DNA from 2 places in the Delftia sp. BGA-UO-ETr-SB1 genome. Region 1 is predicted to be linked to the other one. Evidence: riboswitches for the same ligand, from Rfam matches in the RefSeq annotation. Region 1 holds a riboswitch; the other holds the start of a gene.
The links. A riboswitch is a leader RNA that binds a small molecule or an ion and turns the genes downstream of it on or off. The one in region 1 is predicted to bind glycine.
Positions count from the first base shown of each region.

Region 2: it holds a riboswitch for glycine, as region 1 does, so the genes downstream of both, AC57B5_RS00390 (D-amino acid dehydrogenase) here and gcvT (glycine cleavage system aminomethyltransferase GcvT) in region 1, are expected to answer to the same signal.

Region 1 is NZ_JCAQOW010000004.1:1,872,288-1,878,651, reverse strand. It holds gene gcvP (aminomethyl-transferring glycine dehydrogenase) at 1-1,886, opposite strand, end outside; gene gcvH (glycine cleavage system protein GcvH) at 1,958-2,332, opposite strand; gene gcvT (glycine cleavage system aminomethyltransferase GcvT) at 2,468-3,601, opposite strand; glycine riboswitch at 3,661-3,779, opposite strand; glycine riboswitch at 3,795-3,906, opposite strand; gene AC57B5_RS09255 (fatty acid--CoA ligase) at 4,076-5,683, shown strand; gene AC57B5_RS09250 (LysR family transcriptional regulator) at 5,699-6,364, opposite strand, start outside.
Region 2 is NZ_JCAQOW010000002.1:32,483-38,846, reverse strand. It holds partial or broken gene AC57B5_RS00395 (invasin domain 3-containing protein) at 1-1,650, opposite strand, end outside; glycine riboswitch at 2,310-2,420, shown strand; gene AC57B5_RS00390 (D-amino acid dehydrogenase) at 2,513-3,844, shown strand; gene AC57B5_RS00385 (FIST signal transduction protein) at 3,895-5,130, opposite strand; gene AC57B5_RS00380 (PhaM family polyhydroxyalkanoate granule multifunctional regulatory protein) at 5,207-6,175, opposite strand; gene AC57B5_RS00375 (copper chaperone PCu(A)C) at 6,318-6,364, opposite strand, start outside.

The sequences.
Region 1 (6,364 bases):
CAGGCGGTGACCACCACCTGCATGCCCACCATCTGCGCGCTGGCGGGGTTGGTGCCGTGGGCGCTGCTGGGAATCAGGCAGACGTTGCGGTGCGACTGGCCCCGGCTCGCATGCCAGCCCTTGATGGCCAGCAGGCCCGCGTACTCGCCCTGGCTGCCGGCATTGGGCTGCAGGCTGATGCCGGCGTAGCCCGTGGCCTGGCACAGCCAGTCGCGCAGCTGCTTGTCCAGTTCCGCATAGCCCTGCTGCTGGTCGGCCGGGGCAAAGGGGTGCACCTGGGCGAACTCGGGCCAGGTGATGGGAATCATCTCGCTGGTGGCGTTGAGCTTCATGGTGCAGGAGCCCAGCGGGATCATGCTGCGGTCCAGCGCCAGGTCCTTGTCCGACAGCTGGCGGATGTAGCGCAGCATGGCGGTCTCGGAGCGGTGGGTGTTGAACACCGGGTGCGTGAGGAAGTCGCTGCTGCGGCGCAGGCCGTCAGGGATCAGCGGCTCCACGCCCTTTTCGAAGGCGGCGAAGCTGGGCAGGGCCTGGCCGTCCCGGGCGAAGATCTTCCACAGCAGCTCGACATCGGCGCGCGTGGTGGTCTCGTCCAGCGAGATGCACAGGTATTCCTTGAAATACACGCGCAGGTTGGCGCCCAGGGACACGGCACGCTCCACGATGGCCTGCGTGGCCGCACCCGTGTGCAGGCTCAGCGTGTCGAAGCTGGGCACCTCGCGCAGCGGCGCGCCCAGCTCGGCCAGGCCGCGCGCCAAGATGGCCGTGTACGAGGCCACGCGGCGGGCGATGCGCTCCAGGCCCTCGGGGCCGTGGTAGACGGCATACATGCTGGCCACCACGGCGGGCAGCACCTGGGCCGTGCAGATGTTGGAGGTGGCCTTTTCGCGGCGGATGTGCTGCTCGCGCGTCTGCAGTGCCAGGCGGTAGGCGGGCTTGCCGTGCACGTCCACGCTCACGCCGACCAGGCGGCCGGGCAGGGAGCGCTTGAACTCGTCGCGGCAGGCCATGAAGGCGGCATGCGGGCCGCCTGCGCCCATGGGCATGCCAAAGCGCTGGGTGGTGCCCACCACGATGTCGGCACCCCATTCGCCGGGCGGCGTGATCAGGGTCAGCGCCAGCAGGTCGGTGGCCACGATGAAGGCGGCCTGCTTTGCATGGGCCTTGTCCACGTCGGCACGCAGATCGTCGATGCGTCCGCTGGTGGCGGGGTACTGGGCCAGCACGGCGAAGTAGTCGCCCTCCATCAGCTGGTTCCATTCTTCCAGCGAGTTGGCCAGCAGCACCTCGATGCCCAGCGGCGCGGCGCGCGTCTGGATGACTTCGATGGTCTGGGGGTGGGCATCGCCCGCCACCACGAAACGGTTGCTCTTGCTTTTGACGGAGCGCTTGGCCAGCGTCATGGCCTCGGCGGCCGCCGTGGCCTCGTCCAGCATGGAGGCGTTGGCAATCGGCATGGCCGTCAGGTCGCAGACCATGGTCTGGAAGTTGACCAGGGCCTCCATGCGGCCTTGCGAGATCTCGGCCTGGTAGGGCGTGTAGGCCGTGTACCAGGCGGGGTTCTCCAGAATGTTGCGCAGGATGACGCCGGGCGTGTGCGTGCCGTAGTAGCCCTGGCCGATGAAGCTTTTGAGCAGCTGGTTGCGGCCTGCCAGCGCCTTGAGTTCGGCCAGCGCCTGTGCCTCGGTGGCCGCTGGCGGCAGCGCCATGGGCTGGTGGCGCCGGATGGAGGGCGGGACGATGGCGTCGATCAGCGCATCGCGCGATGCCGCGCCAATGGCGCTGAGCATGTGGGCCTCGTTTTCGGGCGCAATGCCGATATGGCGGGCCACGAATTCGGTGGCGTTCTCGAGGGCGGCAAGGGGCTGGGTGGAGGACATCAGCATGGAGGGACCTGTCTCAAAAGCTGAAAAGCGCCAGGGCGGGCCCTGGCGCCCGTCCTGGCCGGAAAGTGGCGTCAGTTGCTCTGTGCGAAGGCCGTGTAGGCGGCTTCGTCGAGCAGCGCGGCCAGCTGGCCTGCGTCGCTGAGCTTGACCTTGAAGAACCAGCCTTCGCCCAGCGGGTCGCTGTTGGCCAGGGAGGGGTCGTCGCGCAGGGCTTCGTTGACTTCGACGATCTCGCCGCTGACGGGCATGTAGACATCGGCGGCGGCCTTGACGGACTCGACCACGCCGGCCACATCGCCCTGGTTGAAGCTGGTGCCCACGGCGGGCAGATCGACGAACACCACGTCGCCCAGCGCATCCTGCGCGTGGAGGGTGATGCCGACGATGGCCGCGTCAGGGTTGGCGGCGTTGATCCATTCGTGGTCCTTGGAATACTGGATGCTCATGGCTTGCTCCGATAGAAACTGAAAAGAAACCTGTGAAAGGCGGTTTGAGAAAGGTCAGTGCGCACTGTAGCGGCATGCGATGGCAGGAAAAACGAATCCGCCGAACTCGTTCCACGCCAAGCGCGCAGGCTGTCCTCAACCGCGGTGATAGCGGGGCGCCACGAAGGGCGTGGCCTGCACCTGCATGGGCACGGCCTTGCCGCGCACCATGGCCTGCAGCGTGGTGCCGATGGCGGCGCTGCCCGGCTCCACATAGGCCAGTGCCACGGGCTGGTTCAGGGTGGGCGACAGCAGGCCGCTGGTGACCTGGCCGACCTTGCGGCCGCTGGCGTCCAGCAGCTCCGTGCCTTCGCGCACGGGTACGCGCTCCAGGGCCACCAGGCCCACGCGCTTGCGCGTGAGCAGCTCGGGCGACTGCAGCTGGGCCAGCACGGTGGCCGCGCCGGGAAAGCCGCCTTCGCGCTCGCCACCGATGCGGCGGATCTTCTGCACGGCCCAGTTCAGGGCGGCCTCGGCCGGGGTGGTGGTCGTGTCCAGATCGTTGCCGTACAGGCACAGGCCGGCTTCCAGGCGCAGCGAATTGCGCGCGCCCAGGCCCACGGGCCTGACTTCGGGCTGGGCCAGCAGGGCACGGGCAAAGGCCTCGGCGTGGCTGGCGGGCAAGGAGATCTCGAAGCCGTCCTCGCCGGTATAGCCGCTGCGCGTGATGTACAGCTCGGCGCCTTCCCAGTCGAAGTAGCCGCCCGTCATGAACACCAGCCCGGCCGTGTCGGGCAGCAGGCGCTCCATGGCGGCTGCTGCCTGCGGGCCCTGCAGCGCCAGCAGGCCCCGGTCGAACTGGGGCTCGATTTCACAGCGCTGGCCGATGCGGGCCTCTATGTGCGCCAGGTCTTCATGCTTGCAGGCGCCGTTGACGATCAGGAACAGGTCGTCCTCGCGGCGCACGAACATCAGGTCGTCCAGAATGCCGCCCGCGTCGTTGAGCAGCAGGCCGTAGCGCTGGCGGTGTTCGCCCAGGCCCAGCACGTCCATGGGCAGCAGCGATTCCAGCGCCGCGCCGGCATCCGGGCCGCGCAGGCTGATCTGGCCCATGTGCGAGACATCGAACAGGCCTGCCGCCTCGCGCGTGTGTAGGTGCTCGGCCATCAGCCCCTGCGGGTATTGCACGGGCATGGAGTAGCCGGCAAACGGCACCATGCGCGCGCCCAGTTCCTGGTGCAGGTCGAACAGCGGGGTCTTGAGCAGATCGGTGGTGGAGGCAGCGGTCAAGGAGGGACTCTCTTTTCGGCAAGGGGCAAGGCACAACGCCATCCCGGAATCCCGGGATGTCCTGCCCTGCTGTCCGCTTTACCTGAGAGATTCACCCGCACCTTCCATGCGTGGGGCTTGCTCCTTCGGTGGATGGGGCACACCGCCGTGCCCTGCATCTCTCTCCAGCTAGGAACGCCTGCGGCCGTGGCGGCAGGCGGTGCCAGTCCTTTTGCCTGAGCGTTCGGGACGAACCCTGCGCCTTCGGCGGTGCCGCTGCCTGTGACCATTGCGGCCGGGCGGGCACTCTCTCCTGACCGGCGCATTCTAGCTGCGGCCAGCGTCCGCGCGGCTTCGGGATTTCCGCGGGCCGGCCGCTACTCCATGCGCTTGCCTGCATGGATGCATTTGCAAATTGCATAACTGTCTAAAAAATCTCCTACATTGAGATGCATCGATATATGAAATCTCGTGAGCGAGAAGGAAGAAGCGCACATGCAGCAGACGCTGGGAGACACATTGGCCTGGCCGGCACGTTACCTGCCGAACAAGGAAGCCCTGGTCGCTTGGGAGGGCGGCGAGCGCCGCGCCTGGACCTACGCCCAGCTCGATGCCGAAGTCAACCGCCACGCCCACGGCCTGGCCGAGCTGGGCATAGGCCATGGCGACGTGGTCGCGGCCTTTCTCTACAACACGCCGGCCTTTGTCTTCACCATGCTGGCGGCCGCGCGCCTGGGCGCCATCTTCAACCCCATCAACTACCGGCTGGCGGCGCAGGAGCTGGCCTTCATCCTCAAGGACGGTGCTGCGCGCGCCCTGGTGTTCGAGCACGAGGGCGGCGAGGTGGCCGCACGCGCCCAGGCCCTGCTCAAGGCCGAAGGCGGGGGTGGCACTGGCGCAGGCACCGAGCACTGGATCTTTGCCGACGATGCCCCGGCCGACCCGCTGCCGGTCTGGGCCACGCAGCGCCTGTCCGCACTGGCCAGGGGCCGCAGCAGCGCGCCGCCCCAGGCCCATGTGCGCGAGAGCGACCCCTGCATCCTCATGTACACCAGCGGCACCACGGGCCGGCCCAAGGGCGTGCTGCATACGCACCGCAGCAAGCTGGCGCACAACGCCCTCATGCACCAGACCATGCAATTCACGCGCGACGACGTGGGCCTGGCCATGGCGCCGCTCAACCACACGGCCGAGCTGCACACCAGCTTTTTGCCGCGCCTGCAGGCCGGGGCCACCCAGGTGCTGCTGCGCCGCTTTGACGTGACCGAGGCCTGGCGCCTGATCCGCGAAGAGCGCGTGAGCTTCTTCTTCGCGGCGCCCACCATGGTCACCATGCTGCTGGCCGACCCCATCGCCTCGCCTGAGCAGGCGCCCGCGCTGCGGCTGGTGGAGTACGGCGGCGCCTCCATGGCTCCCCACCTGATCCGCGAATGGACGCGCAAGGTCGGCAGCGACCTGGTCCAGGTCTACGGCACCACCGAGATGGGGCCCTGCATGTCCATCCTCCTGCCGCGCGAGCAACTCTCGCACGCGGGCTCGGCCGGGCTGCCTTCCATGGGCCATGACCTCATCGTGGCGCGCCTGCGCGAAGACAACGCCCCCACCGATCCGGCCGAGGCCTGCCTGCCAGGCGAGGTGGGCGAGATCCTGGTGCGCGGCCCCTGCATGATGGCCGGCTACCTCAACCGCCCCGACGCCAACACCCGCGCCCTGGCGCACGGCTGGTACCACACGGGCGACCTGGGCCACATCGACGACGACGGCTATCTCTGGATCCGCGACCGCATCGACTACATGATCAATTCGGGTGCCGAGAACGTCTATCCGCGCGAAGTGGAAGACGCGCTGGTCGAGCATGCCGACGTGCTCGAAGTCGCCGTCATCGGCGAGGATGATGAGCGCTGGGGCCAGATCGTCGCCGCCCACGTGGTCGCCAAGCCTGGCGCCACGCCCACGGCCGAGGCGCTGGACGCCTTCCTGGTCCACGGCGACCGCCTGGCCGCCTACAAGCGCCCGCGCCGCTACCACTTCCGCGAGGCCCTGCCCAAGACGGCCAGCGGGAAGATACAGAAGCAGTTGCTGAGGGTGGTGGTGGCGGCCTGAGGCTGCGGCCTGCACTTACTTCTGTGTTTGCCCCTGCGCAGTGCAGCACTGCGCCATCGAGTTGCGCAGCCACCGGTGCATGGCATCCCCCTGCTTGCGCACATGCCAGGCCTGCTGGTAGGCGAACCGGGGCAGCTTCAGCGGTGGCGTGAAGCGGCGCAGCGTTTTGTGGCGGCGCAGGTCGCCAATGGCGCGGCTGCCCACGGTCAGCACGAGGTCGGTGCCTGCCAGCACCTCCAGCGCCGCGCTCCAGTGGGGCAGGGCCAGCACCACGCGGCGGCTCAGGCCTTGGGCGGCCAGCGCCTTCTCGATTTCCTCGCTGGCGTCGGGCCGCATGGCCAGCATGACGTGCGGGCGCTGCAGCCAGTCCTGCAGTGACAGCCCGCCGCGTGCCGGCAGCACGGCCTGGTCGGCCACGCTCACGAATTGTTCCTGGAACAGATCCTGCACCTCGATGCCTTCGGGCAGGTCGGGTGCGTCGGGGAAGGGCCCCAGTGCCAGGTCCAGTTCGCCATCGGCCAGCTGGGCCAGCATCACCTCGCGCGTGGACTGGCTGATGGCCAGGTCCAGCCCGGGTGCGTGCTGGCGCAGATGCCGCATCAGCGGCGGCAGCACGATGCGCGATGCGTAGTCCGACAGTGCCAGCCGCAGCCGTCCGCGTGCGTGGGCCGGGTCGAACTC
Region 2 (6,364 bases), on a different contig from region 1:
CGTGATATTGAATGTCCAGGTGCAGGCGGCGGTGTCACTGGCGCCAACGCCAAGGGTGGGGGTCCATCCGGTTTGTCCATTGCCCGTCGTCAGCAAAATGATGCCTGATTTTGCAGCCACAGGCACGGAAAACAGCGTGTTCTGAGAAATCTTGAAGAAATCACGCGTAGTGATACGAATGGCACTTCTCGACTGGCTTGTCATCTTGTTGTTGCCAATCAATCCTGGTGCCGTACCCGTACCACCGATATTCACCCCGTCCCCGCCGCCAGTGAAGTTGTTATCGGTCACCGTCACTACCTGCGTCGTGCCTGAGGCTGCCGTATTCACCGTTGGTGCCGACACATGCGTTGGCGATGACCCGGTATAGGCGGCGATAGGCAGCGAGAAGGTATTACCCGTCACGGCCAGACCAATTCCATTGGCCAGGCTGATCGTTCCATCAACCGACACCACGGCCCTGGGCGCATTTCCACCAGTCGGGCTCAGTGCGATATTCGAATCTTTGATCGTCAATCCGTTGACGGTCATGTTCGACATGACCTGGAAGAACTGCTCGAGCTGCATTCCCCCGATAGGATTGGGCAGATTCGTTACAGTGAAATTATCGACAACAATGTTGGAAACCGTGCCTGTACCGTTGCTTGCGGCAACGGAAATGGCCGAGCCCTTGTTATTGCCGTAATTTCCATTCCATATCGCGGAATTGATCGTGCTATTGGTAAAGAATACGTTTTGTGCGCCTTGATGAATCTCCGCGTACAGCTCGCAGTTGAACGGCGTCCCCTCTCCCGCAGGGGTTGGCGCCACATTCACCAGGCCGACGCGATCAATGGTGACATTGTTCGCCGGGGAGCCAACGACGAATACCGCTTCGCCACAGGTCATGTTGGGCGAATTGGTGAGCGTGATGTTCTTCCCACCAAGATAAAAAGTTTCCCAGGCGGAGTCCGCCCAGTTCTGGACTTGTATGACTCCCCCGAAATCGATGGTCAATGAGCCCGTGCCGGCTGGCACGGTGCCTTTGAGCCAGTACCAGGCACCACCGGCACCAGTGGTGGTGCCCGTATCGCCGCCGCTGATCATCTGGGTTTGACCACAGGCATTGGTGGCTCCCGTCACGGCGCCGGACTGGGCTCCGCTGACGAATGTGTTGGCACAGCGCACGTAAACCGTCTGATTGTCGACATACGGATGGAGGTTTCCCGCCGCATCCTTGGATGTCCCGCTCTGTATGGTTCGTACCGACGTAGACAGTGTCGGCGCAAAGACGATGGAAACATCGGCACTCGGATCCAGCGTTTGTAGCGTGTAGTTGGCTGCCTGAATGGCCGCTCGCAGCGTACATGCGCCAGCAAAGGTACCCCCCAGCGTGCTGACACAGGTGGTTGGTGTCGTTGCATTGGCATTTGGAGCGTCGCTGTTGTCGGTGACCGTGAAAACGATGGTCGCCGCGAGTGCCGTGGATGAAATACCGGCGCACGAAAGCAGCAGCAACGAGAACAAGTACCTCGCTGCACGCCATTTTCGTAAAAACACCGAACCAGGCAGGCGATCAAGAACGCGCATGATATTCCCCATTTTTTCAAGGAAATCAGACAGGAAAATATTTTCCCCAATGGCAATGGCCATCAGTTGTACCCAGCGCATTTGCATCGCCGCACCTCGGATAGTTCTATTTGAGTCAAGAACTCACAACTCACCTTGCAACCGGTGACATTGGAAGTAACAGGGTTTCGCGCAGATCCTGCGCGTCAATCAAAAAAGGTGGATTTCCATCAGCGCTTGCGCACTGCTCCATTGCCCATTGAGCCGGGCACAACTTCAGCCGGGTTTGCGATGCAAATCATTTTTTTCCTCCCTCAACGAACCATATTCACCGTGCTTGTATTTTTTCCAGTGGCGGGCCAGTTTCCATAGACCTTCACCTGTGCAACGGTAAGTCGCCTATCCGACAGATATACAACCCATGGTTACCCCATGGAGGTTCAATCGATCAGAACATGCGCTGTCAAACCACCACACATACCGATAGGCTAAATCATGTTTTTTTCTATTTCAATAGTTTTTTTACATGAAATCGAAGGCTCGTGCCAGCGCTACGAGGGAGGCGCTTGAGCGATATAGGGAATACCCTGAATCGGCCACACCACATACAGGTAGTAACTGGTGGTATCCCCAGTACGACTGGAACCGGCTGCGCAAGCTACATAGAATCGCCCCTGCAGGAGAGCAGGCGGGCACCACGGTGCCGAGCCTCACCGAAGGCGCAAACTCCCATACACGCTCAGGTTCCGTACTGCAAACACAACATGCCGTCTGGAGAGCCGCCGCACGCAATATGCGGCGCACCGAAGGAGCAAGCCCCGTTCCCATGGACGGCGGTGAATCTCTCAGGTACCAAGGACAGGGGGAGCGGCAGCTGCGTCACGACGGACGCCGGCTGCTTGCTATTGAATCCATAGCTACCAGCTTCCGCGTGACCGGCACATGCCTTTGAAAGGGCATTGTCATGCGCGTCATCGTTCTCGGAGCCGGCCTGATCGGCACCGCCTCGGCCTACTATCTGCAATCTCTCGGTCATGAAGTGACCGTCATCGACCGCCAGGCTGCGCCCGGCGCCGAAACCAGCTTTGCCAACGGCGGGCAGATCTCGGTCAGCCATGCCGAACCCTGGGCCAACCCCGGCGCACCGCTGAAGTTGCTGGGCTGGCTGGGCCGGCAGGACGCCCCCCTGCTGTTCCGCCTGCGCGCCGACATGCGCCAGTGGCTCTGGGGCCTGTCCTTCCTGCGCAACTGCACGCCCGCGCGCACGCGCCACAACATCCAGCAGATCGTTCGCCTGGGCACCTACAGCCGCGAGGCCCTGCAGCAGCTGCGGTCGGACACCGGCATCCAGTACGAGCAGCGCATGCAGGGCATCCTGCACTTCTACACGAACGCCCGCGAGTTCGAGGGTGCGCTCAAGCCCACCGAGCAGATGCAGGCCCTGGGCTGCGACCGCCGCCTGATCGACGCCGACGAAGCCGTGCGCCTGGAGCCGGCCCTGGCCCATGTGCGCGGGCAGATAGCGGGCGCCACCTATACGGCCGAGGATGAATCGGGCGACGCCAACCTCTTCACCCGCGAGCTGGCACGCATTGCCACCACCACGGGCGTGCAGTTCCGCCACGGCCACCACGTCATGGCGCTGCGCACCACGGGTGCGGGCGCCAGCCGCCATATCGACCACGTGGAGGTGACCAATGCCGATGGTCGCTACGAACGCATCCAGGGCGACGCCTATGTGCTGGCCATGGGCTCGTTCAGCCCGCTGCTGGCCCAGCCGCTGGGGCTGCACCTGCCCATCTACCCGGCCAAGGGCTACTCCGTGACCCTGCCGGTGCTGGACCCCGCCAAGGCCTACCAGGTCAGCCTCACGGACGATGAGTTCAAGCTGGTGTTCTCGCGCTACACCGGCGCGCAGGGCGACCGCCTGCGCATTGCCGGCACGGCCGAGTTCAACGGCTACGACCGCAACCTGGACCCCGTGCGCTGCGAGGCCATCGTGCGGCGCGTGCAGCAGCTGTTCCCCGGCGCCGGCGATACCGGGCGCGCCCAGTTCTGGAGCGGCCTGCGCCCCGCCACGCCCAGCAATGTGCCGCTGATCGGACGCTCGCCCATCGCCAACCTGTTCCTGAACACCGGCCACGGCACGCTGGGCTGGACCCATGCCTGCGGCTCCGGCATGGCGCTGGCCGACCTGGTCAGCGGCAGGCAGCCGGCCGTGGATTTCGATTTTCTGGGAGCCGCAGCCATGGACCCGGATCGCAGCGCAGGCACGGTGCGCCCGCGCGCGGTCTGAGGTGCAGACGGTGTGTACCGTGTGTACGGCGTGTACGGCGTGTACGGCGCCTAAGCAGTGAACACCGTCAACACCCCGGCGAAGCGGTGCAGGCGGGCGTCCATGATCTCGGCTTCGGCGACGAAGCCGATCAATGGCACATCGCCCAGTGCGTGGCGCAGGGTGCGCAGCTCGGCATCGGGGCCGCCGAACAGGCCGCCGCCGCGGCCCCGGCAACTGATGTAGATGGCGCCACGGATGCGGGGCTGTGCCTCGCCTTCGGGCGCCGCCTCCTCGGGCTCAGCCGCATCGCGCAGCGCAGCGCCCAGTTGCAGCAGTTCCTGGCGCGCGACCTGGGCCTGGCGGCGGCAGAAGATCACCGAATGCCCGGCCTCCACGGCCGATGACAGGGCCACGCCCTGGCGCAGCGGGTCCAGCCCGACCAGGGTCAGTACCTGGGCCTCTTCGGTGAGCACGCCGTGGGCCATGCCCCGGCCCGGCGGCGCAATGGCCGCCAGCGTGCTGCGCACCGTGGTCAGCGCGGGCTGCCAGTCGCTGCCTTCCAGCTCCACGCCCAGCAGTTGCAGCAGGCGCTGCAAGGCCGGATCGCCATTGAGCCCGGTGACCAGGGCGCCGCGCGCCTCGGTGATCTCCAGGCCCTCGCCCAGCGGCACGCAGCCCTGGGCCATGCCCGTGATGCAGGGCACGCCCGCACCGAAGGCCACGCCCGAGAAGCCTCCGCTGAAAATGCCGCGCGCATCCGCATGCTGCGCATGCAGGTCCTCGGTGCGGCAGGCGATCTGCACACCCTCCACGCCATCGTCCCCGTCATCGCCCACGCCGCCGAAAAGCAGGCCGGACTCGGTGCGCTCGGACAGCTCGTACAGCAACTCGGCCAGCTCGGGCTGGCCGCCTCCGGCATGGACCAGGGCCGAATGGGCCGTGAACCCGGCCTCGCCGCCCGGCGCATGCAAGGGCGCCAGGCCCGAATACAGGCGGTAGTGCGCCGCCGGCACATCGAGCAGCATCACCGCGAGCGCGGAACCGGACAGGTATTCATGGGACATGGCCAGCACGCCACCGGCCGAGCAGCCAGCCCAGTCCGCCACATGGGGCAAGGCCCTGGCCAGATGCTGCAGCAGCGGTCTTGCATGGGCGGCATGCGCGTGGGACAGGTACACCAGGCCCAGTCGGGGCCGCTGCGCGTGGCCCGGATCGGCCATCTGCGAGCGCAGTTGCAGCAGCACCGCATCGGCCGCGGCGCGCCAGTCGGAATGGCTGGCATGGCCTACAGGAAACAACGACATTCCAACCTTCTTTCTAGCCCTGCCAGCGCCCGGCTTGCGGAGGGCTCTAGACCATCCATGGGTGCCGCCGTGCCGCTCAGCGCGGTGGCCGGCTCTTGGCCGGCGCCTTGCCTGCGGCCGGTGCCTTGGCTGTTGTCTTTGCGGTGGTCTTTGCCGCCGTCTTCCTGGCCGCTGCCTTGGCTGGCGCTTTGGCTGGAGCTTTCGGTGGAGCCTTGGCTGGCGATTTCGCAGGCGCCTTGGCGGCTCCGGCCGGGGCCTTGGCCGCCGGTGCAGCCGCCTTGCCTGCCTGCGCGGCGAAGGCGCCAGCCTGGGCCGTCATGCGGTCCATGGCGGCCTTGGCGATGTCGCCGGCCATGCCGGTGGCGCGCTGTGCGGCAGCCACGGCCTCGGGGGCCATGGGCTCGGCCATGGCCTTGGCGGCGATCTGCTGGAATTGCTGGGTGAGTGCGCCCCACCATTGCATGGCCTGGCCCATGGCGGCGGCCTGGGCCGGCTCGTCCTTGGGCGCAGAAGCCTCGGGGCCGGAGGCCTTGCTGCCGGCATCCGCGGATGCAGCGGCCGCAGCAGCTGCAGGCGGCTCGGCAGGGGGCTGCGCGGGCGCGGCCTGCGGCTTTTCCTGCTTGCCGGCCTTGCCGGCGGAGGACATGGGCCAGTCCGAGTGGTCGGACTGCCCCGCGCTGGCGGCGCCTTTGCCCGCAGTGGCTGCAGCAGCGGTGGCGGCTGCAGCGGCGGGGAACTGGAAGGCCTGCGCCAGTTCACCCATGCTGACGTTCATGCCCTGCAGGGTGGACAGCGTCATGCGCTGCACTTCCAGGGCCTGGATGGTGGCGGCCAGCGCCTTGCCATTTTGATCCAGCCAGAACTGCACGGCCTTGAGTTCGGTGATGCGCTTGTCCACCTCCTCGATGCTCACCGTGGGGGCCACCCATTCGGGCAGGCGCCCCAGGGGCCGGGCCGTGGCCGATCCCGCGCTCTGGGCCAGGCCCTGCAGGAAGTCGAAACCGGGGATGAACTTGCCGAAACCGAAGGAGGACGCGTCACTCATGGCAGCACTCGCTAGGACTGGGTTGGAAGAGCATGCCGGCGAAGGATGCCGGCCATGCTCCCAGCTTAACCCAGGCACACGCCAAGTCCACGGCAAGTCATGCGCATGCGGCTGCGCACAAACCCGGTGCAATGGCGCTGGCTCAGTGCGAATGGCCGGCGTGGCCGCCGCCGTGGCCCGCTGCCGGGG